Regions from separate parts of the Rhodococcus sp. MEB064 genome, predicted to be linked through region 2. Evidence: riboswitches for the same ligand, from Rfam matches in the RefSeq annotation. Region 2 holds a riboswitch; each other region holds the start of a gene.
What was found. A riboswitch is a leader RNA that binds a small molecule or an ion and turns the genes downstream of it on or off. The one in region 2 is predicted to bind S-adenosylmethionine.

Region 1 (5,905 bases), on a different contig from region 2:
GTCACCGCGTGGACGACGGCTTTGCCCGACAGGCGGTTCGAGTGCACCTTGTATTCGAGGGACAGCTCGTAGCGATCGACGGAGTAGCCCCGGTTGCCGTTCTGCGGCAAGTACGGGTCGATCGGGGAATCGCGTGCCGCGCCGACGTCCTGGGTCATTTCTCGGTCCAGGGCGCGATGGGGTTGCCCTGCCACCGGCTGGACTCCGGCACGGTGTCACCGCGCATGACCAACGACGCCGGACCGACGGTCGCTCCTGCGCCGATTCCTGCCGCGGGGAGTGCGACGCAATGCGGGCCCAGAGTGGCGCCCGCCCCCAACGTGACCGTGTCCATGCTCATGATCCGATCATGGAACAGATGTGTCTGCACGACGCACCCTCTGTTGACGGTCGCGCCGTCGCCGAGTGTGATGAGGTCCGCCTCGGGCAACCAGTAGGTCTCACACCAGACTCCCTTCCCGATGTGTGCGCCGAGCCAACGGAGCCACAGGTTCAGAACCGGTGTTCCCTCCGCCGCCCGAGCGAACCACGGCGCCGCGACGACCTCCACGAATGTGTCGGCAACTTCGTTGCGCCACACGAACGAGCTCCACAGCGGGTGTTCCACCGCACCGATCCGACCGACCAGTGACCACTTCGCGGCGGCCGAGACGATCGCGGCGACAGCTCCCGCCACCAGTAGGACAACGCCGCTGAGGAGCGCGGCCGCCCAGTAACCGATCTCGCCGGCAATGGCGGTGAGGGCCGCGAGGACGCCGAAGCCGACGGCGAACGACACGACGACCGGGACGAGGCGACATGTCTCGACGACGGCGCGCGCGATCTTCAGCTTCCGCGGCGGATCGAAGGTGCGCGTGGTGTCCGACGAGTTGGGGGCGCGGCGCAGGCGTACGGGCGGGCTGCCCAGCCACGACGAACCGGACTTCGCCTTGGCCGGCGCCGCGGACAGCACCGCGACCAGACCGTTCTTGGGCACTCGACGTCCGGCGGCCGCCATCCCCGAGTTGCCGAGGAACGCACGCTTGCCCACCTTGGCTTCACCGAGGTGCATCCATCCGCCACCGAGTTCGTAGCTGGCGATCATCGTGTCGTCGGCAAGGAAGGCGCCGTCTCCGACGGTGGTGAACTTGGGAACCATCAGCACCGTCGACGCTTCGACGTCCTTGCCGATGTCGGCACCCAGCAGTCGCAGCCATCCCGGTGTCAGCAGGCTCGCATACAGCGGGAACAGGAACGTCCGAGCGGAGTCCATCAGGCGTTCCGTCGCCCACACCTGCCACCCGATCCGGCTGCGGACCGCGTGGTGCCCCGGTACGAGTCCGATGGACAGCAACCGGACCGATGCCAGAGTGATCGCCGCGAACACGATCAGCGAGATCAGGGCCGCCGGAGCGACGAGCGCGAATCCGAGACCGACGGCCCCGAGTCCCGTTCTGGCGTCCGAAATCCCGACGACGACGAGCAACAGACCCACAGCGATCGACACCAGAGGCAGTCCCGACAGCAGCAGCGAGGTCAGTCCGTAGACCGGCACCCATCCCCGTCCGCGCGGGGGCGCCGCGTCGGGCCACGGATGGGTGGCCTTGCCGACCTTCGCGGCCGGGGATCCCGACCACTGCTGACCGGCCTTGACCTTGCCCGAGACGGCGGACCCGGCGGTGATCTCGGCGTTGCGGCCGATGCGCGCCCCGGGCAGAAGTGTCGAACGCGCCCCGACCGTCGCGCCGGCTCCGACCTCGATCGAGCCGATGTGGACGACGTCGCCGTCGATCCAGTACCCCGACAGGTCGACCTCCGGTTCGAGCGCGCACCCGTCACCGAGAGTGAGCATGCCCGTCACCGGGGGCAACGTGTGCAGGTCGACGTCGCGCCCGACCGTCGCACCGAGAGCCCTTGCGTAGTAGACCATCCACGGTGCCCCGGACAGGTTCGATGCGCCGCTGGCGTCGGTGAGGCGATTGGCCGCCCACAACCTGAGGTGGACGCTCCCGCCGCGCGGGTGCGAACCCTCGGTCACGCCGCGCATGAGCGCGCGAGATCCGACGACGGACACAGCCATGCGTCCGACCGGGGTGACGAACAGCAGGAAGCCGAGTGCCAGCCACCACCACGACAGGGTGGGCAACCACGCGTGCGGGGAGACAGCCGACGCGAGGTTGGCCACGACGCCGAGCCAGGTGACCCATTGCAGCCCGGTCAGCGTCGTCAACGGCAGGGTGGCCAGTACCTGCGCGAGTTGCGCCGACCGCGGGGTCGGCGTCACGATCCGCTTCTCCGTCACGGGTGGCGGAACCAGTGAGTCGAGCAGCGCCACCAGCGAACCCAGCCGCGGGTGGTCGTAGAGTTGGGCCACGGTGATCTCGGGGAACCGCTCGCGCAGGCGAGTCACGAGCAGAGCCGCGGACAGCGAGCCGCCACCTGCTGCGAAGAAGTCGGCGTCCAGTGACCCGATCTCGGAGCCGAGCACGTCGCTCCACAACTCGGCCACCCATCCGGCCGTTCCGGCGAGAGCCGAGTCCTCGACGGGACCTCCGCGTCGGGGTAGCGGCCAGGGGAGCGCGGCGCGGTCCACCTTGCCGGACGTCCGCGTCGGCAGCTCGTCCACCAGTGCCAGTCGCGGAACCATCGCGGCCGGAAGTTGCTCTGCCAGAAGCTCTCGCGCGCGGACGGTGTCGAAGTCGGGGTCCGTGCTGACGAGGTACCCGACCAGGACAGGCGTGCCCGATCCGGTGGTGCGTACCGCTGCCGCCGCGCCGCTCACGCCGGGCAGGGACTGCAGCGCGTTGTCCACCTCACCCAACTCGATGCGTCGTCCGCCGACCTTCACCTGGTCGTCGGCACGGCCTTGGAACAGCAGCCCCTCCAGCTCGAGGCGCACGAGATCGCCACTGCGGTAGGCGCGTTCCCAGCCGAGGGACTCCATGGGTGCATACTTCTCGGCATCCTTCACCGGATCGAGGTAGCGGGCGAGCCCGACACCTCCGATCACGAGTTCGCCGACATCGCCGATCTGCACGGGTCGATCGTCGGGACCGACGACCGCCAGATCCCAACCGTCGAGGGGCAGGCCGATGCGGACCGGGCCGACGCCGTCCATCAGGGCGGCGCACGCGACGACGGTCGCCTCGGTGGGGCCGTACGTGTTCCACACTTCACGACCCGGAACAGCAAGGCGCTCAGCAAGATCGGGTGGGCAGGCCTCACCGCCGAAGATCAGCAGTCGAACGTCCTCCAATGCCTCGCGTGGCCACAGTGCGGCCAGCGTGGGCACCGTCGACACGACGCTGATGTCGCGGGCGACCAGCCACGGGCCGAGGTCCATGCCGCTGCGCACGAGCGAGCGGGGCGCGGGCACCAGGCAGGCGCCACTACGCCACGCCAGCCACATCTCTTCGCACGACGCATCGAAGGCCACCGAGAGCCCGGCCAGGACGCGGTCACCCGGACCCATCGGTCGATCCTGGAGGAACAGCCGTGCCTCGGCGTCGACGAAGGCAGCGGCATTGCGGTTGCTCACCGCGACGCCCTTGGGCTTACCCGTCGACCCCGAGGTGAAGATGACCCACGCATCGTCGTCGGGAGTGGGACGACCGACGTCGCGACCGGTACTCGGCGCGCCGGTGCTGGTGACTCCACCGGCGGAGATGATGGCCGTGACGCCCGCCTCGGAGAACACCATCTCGGCGCGCTCGTCCGGATCGTCGACATCGACGGGCACGTACGCGGCACCGGCGGCGATCACCGACAGGATCGCCGCGTACAGGGAGTAGCTACCCGACGGCATCCGCACGCCGACGCGGTCCCCGGCGCAGACGCCGTGCCGAGACAGCCAGCCCGCACCCTCGTCGATGTTGTCCATGAGTTCGGCGTAGCTGACCGTGGTCGTGCCGTCGTCGAGTGCAGGCGCATCGGGCCAGGAACGCGCGGTGGCCTCCAGGATGTCCACGAGGGTGCGCTCCGGCGCGGCCAGATGGGAGCGGACGTACTCCTCGGGAATGCTGATCTGCAGGGACAAGTCGGGCGGCCTCTCGGGGTGAACAGCACTTCTCACATTCGTGACGACACGTTATTGCACGGCTAGTTTGCGGGTTGGTGAACAACTCCGCTGTACGGCCGACACGACGAGAAGGAGTTGACAACTCTCGCTCCGCTTTGCCATTCTGCTTTCAGGTCACGAGTACCAGCATCAAGCCCCGGCTAGCTGGTCGGCAACCCTCCTCCGCGGTGGGGTGCTCCGGGTGACGACCAGGCTGCGTTCCGAGCACGGAACGCCGCAAGCGCGGATCGACGCTCACCTACTCGGCTATCGCCGTGCGTCGATCCCTCGACGGAGGGATTTCTCATGACCAGCACCCTGCAACGCCCGATCGCGTCGATCCACGGCAGCGAGCACGAGGTCACATGCACCGACGGACGTGTCGTCCGCTGTGCGGACTTCGATTACGCGGCGAGCGCGCCCGCACTGGACAGCGTCGTCGATCGAGTGCGAGAAGTGTTGCCCTACTGCGCAAGTGTGCATCGAGGTGCCGGATACAAGTCGCGTGTCTGCACCGCGGAGTACGAGGCCGCTCGGAACACCGTGCACGCGTTCTGCGGAGCGGACGACGACGATGTCGTGGTGTTCACCCGCAACACGACCGACGCCCTGAACTTGTTGGCGCGCTGTGTCCCCGGTGACACGGTGGTGCTGGACATCGAGCACCACGCGAACCTTCTTCCCTGGCGCAATCGCCGTGTCGTGCGGTCCGCGACCACGGTCCGCGAAACCCTCGACCGGTTGCGAGTCGAGTTGGCAACGAAACCCGCTGCGCTGCTGGCGATCACCGGCGCGTCCAACGTGACCGGAGAAGTGCTCCCGCTGGCGGAACTGGCGTCGCTCGCGCATTCGTTCGGCGCACGGATTCTCGTCGACGGTGCTCAGTTGGTTCCGCACCGTCCGGTCGACCTCACCGCGACCGGAATCGACTACCTCGCCTTCAGCGGCCACAAGCTGTACGCACCGTTCGGTGCCGGAGTGCTTGTGGGCCGCCGTGATTGGCTCGACCGTGCCGAGCCCTACCTGGCGGGTGGGGGAGCGACGCAGCACGTCGGAATCGACGACGGCCGCGAGAGCGTCGACATCCGGTGGGCCCCGTCGCCGGCGCGACACGAGGGCGGCACGCCGAATCTGCTGGGAGCGGTAGCGCTCGCCGCAGCGTGCGACGAGATCGTGCGCCTCGGTTTCGACGCCGTCGCCGACCACGATCACGAGTGCACCGAGGCGCTGATCCGCGGCTTGAGCGCGGTGGACGGGGTGCAGGTTCTGCGTGTCTGGTCCGACTCGGAGGACATCGTCGGCATCGTCTCCTTCGCAGTGGCCGGTGTCGATCCATCCGTTCTGGCCACGGCGCTCGCCGACGATCACGGCATCGCGGTGCGAGCCGGCAAGTTCTGCGCGCATCCGTTGCTGGATCGTCTCGGTGTCTCCGGCGGCGCCGTCCGCGCGAGCATCGGCCTGGGTACGACGCAGGGAGACGTCGACCGGCTCGTCGAGGCGGTCGCTGTGACGTGCCTCTCACTGCGGCGCCGCGTCACCACGGGCTCGTTAGCATGAGCAGCGTGATGAGAGGTGGGTTGTGGCATCGGCGACACGTCGACTACTGCCGCGCCACATCGAGTGCGTGTCCGGTCCGCTGACCACCCGACACGCTCGCCTCATCGACTGACTGGATCTCTCATGACCACCGTTCCACTCGACGCCCTCGTCGCCCTCGACCCGTCCGTAGCCGCGCAGGGCGCCGACATCGCTCCGCTGCAGTCGGACATCGTGCGCTTCTCGGCGGCGGACCTGTCCGAGGCACAGAACAAGTACGCCCGTCTGAAGGCGGACCACCCCGACTCGCGCGTGTTCGTCGATCTCGACGTC
Region 2 (5,905 bases):
ACCGGTGTGCCGTCACTGAAGGTGGCTCCGTCCTTCAGGTGGAAGGTGAAGGACTTCGCATCCGGACTCACCTCCCACCTGTCGGCGAGCCAGGGTTCGATCTCTCCGCTGTCGGGATCCTGATCGGTCAGTGAGTCGACCACTTGGCGCACCACGTAGATGGTCTGATTCGTGCCGGCCTGGGCCGGGTCCGAGCAGGTGGGTGCGCCCGAGAGTCCGTACCGCAGTGTGCCTCCCGGCTGCGCCGGACCGGCGTCGGCGGAGGATGTCGTCGCGTTGCCGGCGCAGCCGGCCAGCAGTGACGTTGCCGCGGCGAGTGAGCCGAGGCCGAGTAGGACGGAACGAGTGGACACGGGGGTGTCTCCGATTCTTCGACGATGGTGTGTGGTGACGGGTGCGGCGCGGGCTAGGCCGCGATAGCTTTCTCGAAGGGGTGGATTCCGACGGACTCGGACGGCAAGCCCTGGTCGTAGAGCGGCCGATAGCCGGCGGCGAGATAGAGCGCGACCGCTTCCGGCTGATTCCATCCGGTGGTCAGGTAGATCCGTCGGTAGCCCCGGTCGCGTGCACTGCGTTCGAGTTCCGAGACCACCAGACGCCCGAACCCCTTACCGCGATAAGCCCTGGCCGTCCAGATACGTTTCAATTCCGCCGTGCGGCAATCGAATCGTCGGTACGCGCCGCCGGCGATCGGCACTCCACCCAGGACAGCGACGATCAACGCACCGTGCGGGGCCGCGAACTCGTTGCCCGGGTACGACTCGAGTTCCTCACGCAGTTCGTCCGGACTACGTCCGTACCGTGACGCGTACTCGCGCGCGAGGTCCTGCAGGAGTGGCGCGGCCAGGGGGTCGTCCTGCGTGATGCTCATGAACTGGATCCCGGAGTCGCCGACGCCGGCGTCGACGGTCACTGCCGCGGAAGTCCGGGCGGGTTGATCTCCGAGGACTGCACGGCTTCGCTCTGCAGACCCCAGCGATCGAGAACCTTCTGGTAGCTGCCGTCCTCGATCGCGTGGTCGATGGCGTCGTGCACGGCCTGGATGAGCCCGTTGTCCTTCTTCGTCAGCACAGCGATCTCACCCTGCAGTGCATCACCTGCACCGGACAGGGTGCCCACCACTTCCGTCTCTCCACCCGTCGCGGCGTGGTAGATCGCGGACGGGTTGGGACCGAGGTAGCCGTCGATACGCCCCGAACCCAAGGCGAGGTAGTAGTCCGATGTCTGCTGGTAGTAGGCGATCTCGGCAGGAGCGAGACCCTCCGCCACGTTCTGCGCGTTCCAGTCCACCAGGAGCTGCTCCTGGTTCGTTCCGGAACCGACACCGATCTTCTTGCCGGCGATGTCCTGCCGCTTCGACACCGTCCATCCGCTGTCCTTCTTCGCCTCGAACGCGATGTTGTCCAGTCGGTAGGTGGCGAAGTCGTACTTGTCCTTCCGCTCCTCGGTCACCGTCACGTTGGAGATGAACACGTCGTTCTCGCCCGAATCGACCTTGACGAAGTTCTGCGACCAGTCGGCGACCTCGATCTGCGGTGTGAGACCGAGGATGTCGGCGATCAGATACGAGAAGTCGACCTCGGAGCCGACGGTCGTGGTGTCGTCGGTGGCGTAGAAGCGCAGCGGCGGCGCCGTGCCGCTCGCGCCGGTGACGACGAGGGTGCCGCGGTCGCGGATGGCCTGCGGGACCTCGGCCGCGATCTCGTCGACCTTCTCCGCGCGGACTCGTCCCGACTGCTCGGGAGTCAGGTCGAAGACCTGACCTTCGGTCGTGACGACCTCGGACTCGGCGGTCGGCTCACTGCACGCCGTCGCGGTCAGGGTGACCGCGGCGACTGCGGCGGTGAGCAGGGCGACGGTTCTTCGTGGTGCGGACATGACTGTTCCTTGTGGGTGAGAAGTACACGGCGAGTGGGGGTGTCAGAGAACGTGTGCGAGGAACGCCTTGGTGCGTTCCTGTGTCGGTGAATCGAGGAGTTCCGCGGGAGTGCCCTGCTCGACGATCACGCCGCCGTCCATGAAGACCACCGTGTCGGCGATCTCCCGAGCGAACGCGACTTCGTGCGTGACGATGACGAGCGTCGCCCCGTCCCTCGCGAGGTCCCGGATGACTTCGAGAACCTCTCCCACCAGTTCGGGATCCAGCGCCGAGGTGGGCTCGTCGAACAGGATCACCTTCGGTCGCAGAGCCAGCGCCCGAGCGATGGCGACGCGTTGCTGTTGACCACCGGACAGGCGACGGGGGTAGTCGTGGGCCTTGGCTCCGACACCGACACGCTCGAGCAGCGCGAGTGCCTCGGTCTCGACCTCGGAACGCGGGCGCTTCTGCGCCGACACCGGCGCCTCGACGACGTTCTCCAGCACGGTCAGGTGCGGGAAGAGGTTGAAGTTCTGGAAGACGAACCCGATCCTCGATCGCTGTCGAAGAATTTCCCGGCCGCTGAGTTCGTGGAGCTTGGCGCCTCTGCGGCGATATCCGACCAGGTCACCGTCGACGCGAACCGTTCCTCGATCGACCTTCTCGAGGTGGTTGAGCACCCGCAGGAGTGTCGATTTCCCGGACCCGGACGGGCCGATGATCGCGGTGACCTCACCCGGACGAACGACGAGGTCCACGCCGTCGAGAACCTTCAGCGCACCGAAGGACTTGTGCACACCTCGCACCTCGACCGCATAGGTGGAGTCGTCGACGGAGTGCGTCATCGTGTTGCTCCTCTCGGGGCGAAGGTGATGTCGGAGAATCGCTTCCGAATCTGCTGCAGTGGCGTCAGCGGGACGGTGCGTACCGCACCCTTCGCGTAGTGGCGCTCCACGTAGAACTGCACGATCGACAGAACCGAGGTGAGGATGATGTACCAGACTGTCGCCACCATCAGCAGCGGAACGACTCGGCCGCTGCGGCCGTAGATGACCTGCACTTGATAGAACAGCTCGGCGATCGCCATGACCGACACGATGGACGTGCCTTTGAACAGGCTGATGACTTCGTTCGCCGCATTCGGCAGGATCCCCCGCATCGCCTGCGGGAGAACGATCGTGAAGAATTCACGCCGCTTCGGGATACCGAGCGCCGCAGCTGCTTCCAGCTGACCCTGGTCGACCGAGATGATGCCGGCACGGACGATCTCGGCGGAGTACGCCGCCTGGTGCAGAGCCAGACCGATGATGGCCGCCGTGGAGCCGCTGATCACGTTGTTGACGTCGAACCGGAAGAAGCTGGGACCGAACGGTATTCCGAGCGACAGCGTCTGATAGAGGTACGCGATGTTGAACCAGAACAGCAGCTGGACGATGAGCGGGATGGATCGGAAGGCCCAGATGTAGAACCAGGCGATCACCTGGAGAACCGGATTGGACGACAGTCGCGCCACAGCCAGCGCGATACCGATCGCGAAACCGATCAACGTTCCCCAGAACGTCAATTGGATGGTCAGCCAGAGTGCCGACATGACCGATGCGGCCGTGAAGTACTGGGCGAAGGTCCCCCAGTCCCATCCGGCGTTCGTGGCCAGCCCGTGCCCGAACTGGGCCACCACCACCAGCGTGGCGACGGCGATGATCCACCGCCAGGGATGCCAGGTCCGCGCGACGACGAGGTCCTCGTCACGGACGTCCTCCTCCGCGGCGGCCGCGGAGGGACGTGCGTCGAGTTGCGTCACCGGACGAACCGGGAAAAAGGGTCAGGGGTCGAGACGGCAGGGCACATCGGGAGGCCTTTCGAGGCGGGAGGTGAGGGGCGCGAGTCAGAAGCAGCGCGTACAGACGCAGGTGCTCACTCGGCACAGGTCGACGTGCAGGCGTCGCCGCAGATCGTGGTTCATCGGTGCTCCTCCATCGGTCCTGGCGGTAGCACCCACACCCTCGACAGGAGAGGGGGGTTGCTGCGACGTCGACGAGCCAGGTCTCTCGGTCGCTCCTGATGGTGAGCAGAAATCTAGACCTGGAACATCGAGACGTCAAATCGCGCAACAGATTTCGCGTCGATCTATTGGGATCACGGTGATTCTGACGCGTGACAATGCGGTCGCCGTCCTGTTCCGACGACGAGACCGGTGCCGGGTGCAGCGCCTGTTCGCGCTCGAACGCCCCGGTCAGGCCCGTGAATCGGTACCCTCATCGGAACAGTTGGACTTCCCGCCGGTGGGTCAGGAACCGAGGTACTCGTGTGAGACGACACAGCGATGTCAGTCGTCGCAGTCGGTTCACGTCAGCGTCTCGACACCTGCCCGCCGTGTCGACCTCGCGACGATTCCAGGATCGTCGATCACTGGCGATGGCCACCACCGTGACCATGTCCGCACTCCTGCTCGCAGCCGGATGGGGCATTCCCGGCTTGTTCCATCCCGGTCTCGTTCCCGTGGTGGCCACGGCGCTCGCCATCGTTCTTGCCGTCGTCGTGGTCGGCATCGTGGTCCGGACCGGACGATTGACCGAACGACAATTCGTGACCACGGGTGCGATGGCGGTGGTCGGCACCGCAGTGGCGGCGGTCGGTATCGCGGACCCGGCCGACACGTTGACAGTCAGTGCGCTGTTGACGATCGTGCCGGTGTTGGCGGCCTCGGCGTCGCCGCCGCGGACGGCTACCGCCTTCACCACCGTCGCGGCCGGCCTCGGGACCGCCCTGTGTCTGGACTCCGCGTCCAGCCCCGAAGCGGACGCCGTCGCCGCCGGAGCCTCGCTCACCATCGTCGTCGTGCCGGTTCTGCTGGTCTGGGGCCTGCGCATGTCGATGGCGGACGTGAGCCGCCGGTACGACGTGCTGGCGCGAACGGACGTCTTGACGGGGCTCCTCAACAGGCGAGGTGTTCTGCCGCTCCTCGACGGGATGCTCCGCACGGCGGTAGGCCTGGACGCGACGATCACCGCCTCGGTCATCGACATCGACAACTTCAAAGCCGTGAACGACACGCACGGACACACGTACGGCGACCGGACCTTGGAGTCGGTCGCCCGAACGATCGTGTCCGCGGTGCCTCGCGGCGCTGTCGTCGCGCGACTCGGCGGAGAGGAATTCCTCGTCGTCGCCCACCACGCTCCCGGAGCCGACGTCGCACTGTCGGTACTGCGGTCCGTCCGCGCCGAATGCGCGGTCACGGTCAGCATCGGAACATCGCGAGCGCACCCGTCGACCCTCGACCGGACCGACGACGTCATCGACGTCGACGCTGCGCTCGATGCGATGATCGCCCGCGCCGACGAGGCGATGTACGCCGCGAAACACGGCGGCCGCGATCGCATCGCCATCGGTCACGACACCGTGTTCCATCGGCGGGCTCACTCCGACACCCTCGACGCGTCGGCCGCCGTCGCCGCTACCCTGGTCGAACTGCACCGTCGTGGGGCACCGGCCGACAGTTCCGCTCCCGCTCTGGCGGCACTCTCGGAACGACTCGACGAGGTCATCGCCGCCGCGTCGTCCAACGACGCGGTGCGGTACGTGACCGCACTGTCCACGGTCGCGTCGCTGGACCAGTGCACAGGAATAGTGATGGAACAGCTCGGTGTGGACCGTGACGACGCGGTACGGGTACTCGTACAGCGCTCGCGTGCCGACGGAGTATCGCTCGCACGGCTCTGCGACACCGTGATGTCCTCCTCGCTCACGCCCTCCTGATTGCGTCTCGGCGCCCACGGGTAGCCGGACGGCGGGATCGACACGCGATCCCCAGAGCGGAGGCACTTCGTCCATGGCTTCACCACGTCCGGGCACGGCGCTCGTCATCGGCGCGACCGGCATCTCGGGGCAGACCATCTGCCGCCAACTCGTCGACGACGGGTGGACCACCTACGGGCTGTCTCGCAAGACCTCGCTTCCAGTGGAGGGGGTGCTACCGGTGACCGCGGATCTGATGGACTCCGGCGGTCTCCGCGAGGCTCTGCGAGGAACCGCACCCGATGTCGT
Region 3 (5,905 bases), on a different contig from region 2:
CGGGATCGATCGGCAGATAGGCGCCACCGGACTTCGCGATGGACCACGCCGAGGTGATCGACCAGTGCGACCGGGGCAACGCCGAGACGACGACGATGTCCGGGCCGATGCCGAGATCGGTCAGTTCGCGTGCCAGGTCGTCCGAGCGTGCGTCGAGTTCGGCGTAGGTGACCTCGACGGTGCCGTCCACGACGGCAGCATTGCCGGTGCCGAGAGCGACTCCGCGCGTGAGGATGTCGGCGAGCGTGGCGAACGGGGGAACCATGACGTCCGTGGGGGGCAGCACCTCCAGCCGCTCCTGCTCGGTCACCAGGGAGATGGTGCGCAGCGGGGTGCCGACCTCGGCGGCTGCGAATTCGACGAGGAACTGGGCGAATCGCTCGCTGTGGGTCACCAGGTCGTCGGCGGAGTACAGCGCCGGATTCCCCTCGAGGTCGACCCGCAGACGGCCCGAGGTGGTGCTCTGGTGCACGGTGACCGCCATGTCGGCAGTGGGACCGGAGGTGAGGAGTTCGAGGTCGGCGGGGATGTCGCCGAGCATCACGCGCTCACCGAACATCATGAGGTTGATGGTCGGGCCGAGTGTCACTCCAGGGGCGCCCAGCAGATGCGCGATTTCCGACGCGGGAAGGAGTTGATGACGCAGAGATTCACTGACGCGCCGACCCACCTCGCGCACCACGTCGCCGATCTCGACGCCGCCGCCGCAGTGAGCGGGCACGGGTACGGCGTTGGCGGCCATCGACGCGGACTCGCGCATCCAGGACGTGACGCGCGCCGCCATGGGCATGGTGACCACGACGTCCGGGGTGTCGGTGACCCTGGCGAGAAACGCCGCGAATGCTGCGGCCACCACGACCGCAACGGTGCTCTGATGACGTTCGGCAGCATCGTGGACGGTGCGGTCGGCATTGGTGCCCAGCAGGGTGTCGCAGCGGTGGTTGTATGCCGACGGGGGAGCGACTCTGCCCGACATGGAGACCGGCTCACCCAGTACGTCGCGGAGGCCGGCCCAGTAAGCACGGTCGCGGTCCAGCCGGGACGACGCCCGGTACTTCGCCTCGGCCAGCGCGAACGCACGAGGATGGCGGGCGCGCGACGGCGGTGGTTCCCGGCCCTCGACCAGTGCCGAGTAGATCTCGGCGGTCCGGGCGGCGGCGACGGATGCTCCGTACCCGTCGATCGCGACGTGGTGTCCGCGGGCGTACCAGTAGTGATGGTCCTCGCCCAGGGTGATCAGCGCGGTGTAGCCGAGCGCGTCCCGGTACATGTCCAGCGGCCGGGTGAACTCCGTCATGAGCTCGACCGCGGCATCCTCGGGGTCGTCCTCGCCGCTCACGTCCACGCGGATCAGCTCGACGTCGGCGAGCGACCTGTCGAGGCGTTGACGGACGGTGTGTCGGCGGCCGGCATCGGGATCGTCGGCATCCTCGCCCTCGGTGACGAGAGTGGTGAGCATGGATCCGGTCTCTACGGTGGTCTGCCGCATCGCCTGAGCGAGGAGTTCCACGTCGATGGGCCCGCGGATGTCCATGTAGTGGGCCACCGCGAAGGTCACGTCGGGATCGAGCTCCTGCAGCAACCACATGTCGCGCTGAGCCGTGGTCAGGTCGAAGACGTCCTCGTAGTCGCTGCCCGTGTCCACGCCGGCATCGACGTCGCCGTCACCACCGGTCTTCGAGTGCGAGCTCCGCTCGGCCATGTGTTCTCCCGGATAGTTCACTTGCGCACTGCGTGAACTTCCGCCCACCGTGGATGTCCCACGGCTCCGACACTAACAAACCCGAAACTTGATTTCGACGGTCCTTGTGTACTACAGGTTTCTTTGTGAGGTGTGCCAACCTCCACCTGTTTCAGCGCGTGGGAGCCACAGCATCCGAGGCCAGTTCCATGGTGGCGATGAGCATGGTGGCCACGGCATCCGGCTCGGTGAGGAAGCCGTCGTGTCCGTCCCGCGAGGAGATGATCCTGAGCCCGTCGCACGACGGGATCAGGTCGGCGATTCCCTGCTGCTGACGGAGCGGGTAGAGCCGGTCCGAGTCGACCCCGCCGACGACAGTCGGAACGGTGACGGACCGCAGGACGGTCTCCAGTCCGCCGCGGCCACGTCCGACGTCGTGGCGGTTCATCGCCTCGGTCAGCAGTACGTACGACCCGGCATCGAATCGCCCGGCGAGTTTCGCGGCCTGGTGCTCGAGGTAGCTCTGCACGGCGTAGCGACCACCGTCGAGGGCGTCCTCTCCCACCTGCGAGCGATTGCCGAAGCGTGTGTCCAGCTCGTGTTCCGTGCGGTAGGTCAGATGCGCGATGCGCCGCGCCACGGCGAGACCGGACAGCGGAGCTCGACCCGTGTGGTGATAGTCGCCGCCCTGCCAGTCCGGGTCCCCGGTGATGGCCGCGATCTGTGTCGTCTGCGTGCCGATCTGATCGGCGGACGCCCGCGCGCCGACAGCGATGACCAGTGCGGAGGCCACCCTGTCGGGATGGGACGCGAGCCATTCCAGGGTGCGCATTCCGCCCATGGATCCGCCGACCACCGACGCGAAACGCTCGATTCCCAGCGCGTCGGCAACCATGCGCTCGGCGGTGACCTGGTCGCGGATCGAGATCTCCGGGAAGCGTGACCCCCACGCGACCCCGTCGGGATCGAGCGACGACGGTCCGGTGGTACCGCGGCAGCCACCCAGGACGTTGGTGGCCAGGATGCACCATCGGTCGGTGTCCAGCGGCGCTCCGGGACCGACCATTCCCGACCACCAGCCGGGTGACGGGTGGTCCGGCCCGGCCGGTCCGGTGACATGGGAGTCGCCGGTGAGTGCGTGTTCGACCAGCACGACGTTGTCCCGCGCCGGAGACACCTCTCCCCACCGCTGCACCACGACGGTCGCGTCGGGAACCACGCGACCGCTCTCGAGGGGAACGTCGCCGATGTGCACGGTGCCCACCCGCCCGTCCGCCGGCGGAAATGCCGACGAACGAGCGAGCGAGGGGAGATCGAGTGTCAAGATGCTGCCCGGAAACCCTTCTCCAGATCGGCGAGGATGTCGTCGATTCCCTCGATACCGACGGCGAGTCGAACGAGCCCCGGCGTCACGCCGGAGGCCGCCTGCTCCTCGGGCGACAACTGCGAATGCGTCGTCGACGCGGGGTGGATGACCAAGGAACGCACGTCACCGATATTAGCGACATGGCTGTGTAGATCCAGGGCGTCGACGAAACGTTTTCCGGCCTCGAGCCCACCGGTGAGCTCGAACGCCACGATGGCTCCGGCGCCGCGCGGCGCCAGTTCCCGGCCACGGTCGTACCAGGGCGACGACGGGAGTCCGGCGTAGTTGACACTGACGACCTCCGCGCGGTTCTCGAGGAACGTCGCCACGGCGGTCGCGTTCTGCACGTGCCGCTCGAGTCGCAGGGACAGAGTCTCGATGCCCTGCCCGATGAGGAAGGCGTTGAACGGGGACACCGCGGCGCCGATGTCGCGGAGCAACTGCACACGCGCCTTGAGGGCGTACGCGGGCGCACCCAGATCGGCGAACACCACACCGTGGTAGCTGGGATCAGGGGTGGTGAAGTTGGTGAAGCGGCCCTGCGTCCAGTCGAAGCCGCCGCCGTCCACGATGACGCCGGCGATGGCCGTGCCGTGGCCGCCGAGGTACTTGGTGGCCGAGTGCACCACAATGTCCGCGCCGTGCTTCAGCGGCTGGATCAGGTACGGGGTCGCGACCGTGTTGTCGACGATCAGCGGAATGCCGTGTCGGTGAGCGACATCGGAGACGCCGCGGATGTCGAAGATGTCGTTCTTCGGGTTGGAGATGGTCTCCCCGTAGAACGCCTTCGTTTCCGGGCGGACTGCCTTGTCCCACTGGTCGAGGTCGTCGGGATCGTCGACGAACGAGACGGTGATGCCCAGCTTCGGCAGCGTGTAGTGGAAGAGGTTGTACGTGCCGCCGTACAGACGCGGGCTGGAGACGACGTGGTCGCCGGTCTCGGCGATGTTCAGGATCGCCAGCGTCTCGGCGGCCTGGCCGGACGAGACGAGCAGTGCGGCGACGCCGCCCTCGAGGGAGGCGATGCGCTGCTCCACGACGTCCTGCGTGGGGTTCATGATGCGGGTGTAGATGTTGCCGGGCTCGGCCAGTCCGAACAGTGCTGCCGCGTGATCGGTGCTGTCGAACGTGTACGAGGTGGTCTGGTAGATCGGCAGGGCGCGTGCGTGGGTCGTCGCATCGGGAACCTGTCCGACGTGGACCTGGCGGGTCTCGAAACTCCAGTTCAGAGCCGGATCTTCGACGGGCGCACCCACCGCGTCGACGACATCGGATCCCGAGACGTCGGGCGCGGAGACCTCGGGCGCGGGAGAGTTCGGGTCGGAGTAGTTGTCGGTCATGTCTGTCGTGCTCCTCGTGGAGGTGGCGTGCAGGGAATCCACGTCGGAACGCACCACGTCTGCCGCACGAGTCACCGTCACCGTGTGCAGAGCGCAGTAGGCGAGCCGAGCTTCGTGGAGAAAGAAGTATCGGGGCCTATCGCGAGCTACAACACATGGTGGAAACCTCCGAGGTGCCGGTCGGTGGGCCCGAGGGATCGGGCCCGCGCTTGCTCTCGCTCCGCACGATCACGGACCGAGTAACCCGGTCATCACCCGGGGCACCCCACCGCGGTTGGAGGGTTGCCGGCCAGCAAGCCGGGGCTCGATGCTGGCGCTCATGACCTTGGCAGGAATGGTAGCGGGTCGTTCCCGGGAGTCGGAAGGGTGGCCGAACTCACGGTCGTTCGATTGGCGAATGACCTGGCCGGGGTTCAGACTGGAACACGCGAAGGCGCCTTTCGGGGCGCCTTGTTCGTTTCACGGGTCCTTACCTTCTGAATCGATCATGAACCGCACCGCCGACCACGAAAGAGAGCTTGTGACACCCCCCTCCGTCGCTTTCGACGTCCTCCCGTCCGCACCCGCCGCGGCACCTGCCGTGCCGGATCGGCAGCGTGTCCGTCGTCGACGCGTGGCGATGTCGGCGCTGGCGCTCGGCGGCTTCGGTATCGGCACCACCGAGTTCGTGTCCATGGGTCTGCTCCCCGACATGGCGACCTCGATGTCGGTGTCCGAGCCCAGCGCGGGCCACCTCATCTCCGCCTACGCACTCGGCGTCGTCGTCGGCGCCCCCGTGATCGCGGCACTGGCGGCGCGGGTTCCTCGCCGCATCCTTCTCCTGGCCTTGATGGTGGCGTTCACGCTGGGCAACCTCGGCACCGTCTTCGCGCCGAGCTTCCACGAACTGATGGCGTCTCGATTCGTCGCCGGGTTGCCGCACGGCGCGTACTTCGGCGTCGCGGCGCTGGTCGCGGCACACCTCGCCGATCCCGGCAAGCGCGCCAAATCGGTGGCGATGGTGATGATGGGTCTGTCCGTCGCCAACGTGGTGGGTGTTCCTGCCGCGACGTGGATCGGTCAGGCCTTCGGGTGGCGCAGCGCGTTCGGCATCGTCGCGGTCATCGGAGCGCTCACCGTCACCGCGCTCGCAGTGTGGTTGCCTCGCCTCGACTCGATGCCGACCACGGACACCAGAACCGAGCTCGGAGCGTTCCGCCGCACCCAGGTATGGATGACACTGTTCGTCGGCATGGTCGGATTCGGCGGCATGTTCGCCGTCTACACCTACATCGCGACCACGTTGACCGACGTGTCCGGCCTGTCCAAGGCAGCTGTTCCCGTTGCGCTGATGATCTACGGACTGGGCATGGTGGCCGGCAACTTCCTCGGTGGATGGATCGCCGACCGCATGCTGGTTCCCGGTCTGTTCCTCGCCATGACCTCGGTCGCGGTGAGCCTGGCCGTGTTCGTCGCGGCGGCGCACAACCCGGTCACCGCGCTGATCGTCGTCTTCCTCATCGCAGCCTCCGGGTCCGC

Region 1: it holds a riboswitch for S-adenosylmethionine, as region 2 does, so the genes downstream of both, RU01_RS09195 (aminotransferase class V-fold PLP-dependent enzyme) here and RU01_RS03060 (amino acid ABC transporter permease) in region 2, are expected to answer to the same signal.
Region 3: it holds a riboswitch for S-adenosylmethionine, as region 2 does, so the genes downstream of both, RU01_RS03510 (bifunctional o-acetylhomoserine/o-acetylserine sulfhydrylase) here and RU01_RS03060 (amino acid ABC transporter permease) in region 2, are expected to answer to the same signal.

The regions. Positions count from the first base shown of each region.
Region 1 covers NZ_JXQS01000016.1:110,103-116,007, reverse strand. The annotation lists gene RU01_RS09205 (M1 family metallopeptidase) at 1-158, opposite strand, end outside; gene RU01_RS09200 (Pls/PosA family non-ribosomal peptide synthetase) at 155-4,015, opposite strand; SAM riboswitch class IV at 4,170-4,286, shown strand; gene RU01_RS09195 (aminotransferase class V-fold PLP-dependent enzyme) at 4,343-5,593, shown strand; gene RU01_RS09190 (hypothetical protein) at 5,717-5,905, shown strand, end outside.
Region 2 covers NZ_JXQS01000006.1:72,585-78,489, reverse strand. The annotation lists gene RU01_RS03080 (ABC transporter substrate-binding protein) at 1-299, opposite strand, end outside; gene RU01_RS03075 (GNAT family N-acetyltransferase) at 407-871, opposite strand; gene RU01_RS03070 (ABC transporter substrate-binding protein) at 910-1,878, opposite strand; gene RU01_RS03065 (amino acid ABC transporter ATP-binding protein) at 1,921-2,703, opposite strand; gene RU01_RS03060 (amino acid ABC transporter permease) at 2,700-3,659, opposite strand; SAM riboswitch class I at 3,829-3,926, opposite strand; gene RU01_RS22005 (diguanylate cyclase) at 4,232-5,617, shown strand; gene RU01_RS03050 (SDR family oxidoreductase) at 5,691-5,905, shown strand, end outside.
Region 3 covers NZ_JXQS01000008.1:46,455-52,359, forward strand. The annotation lists gene RU01_RS03500 (non-ribosomal peptide synthetase) at 1-1,702, opposite strand, end outside; gene metX (homoserine O-acetyltransferase MetX) at 1,854-3,005, opposite strand; gene RU01_RS03510 (bifunctional o-acetylhomoserine/o-acetylserine sulfhydrylase) at 3,002-4,387, opposite strand; SAM riboswitch class IV at 4,588-4,712, opposite strand; gene RU01_RS03515 (MFS transporter) at 4,908-5,905, shown strand, end outside.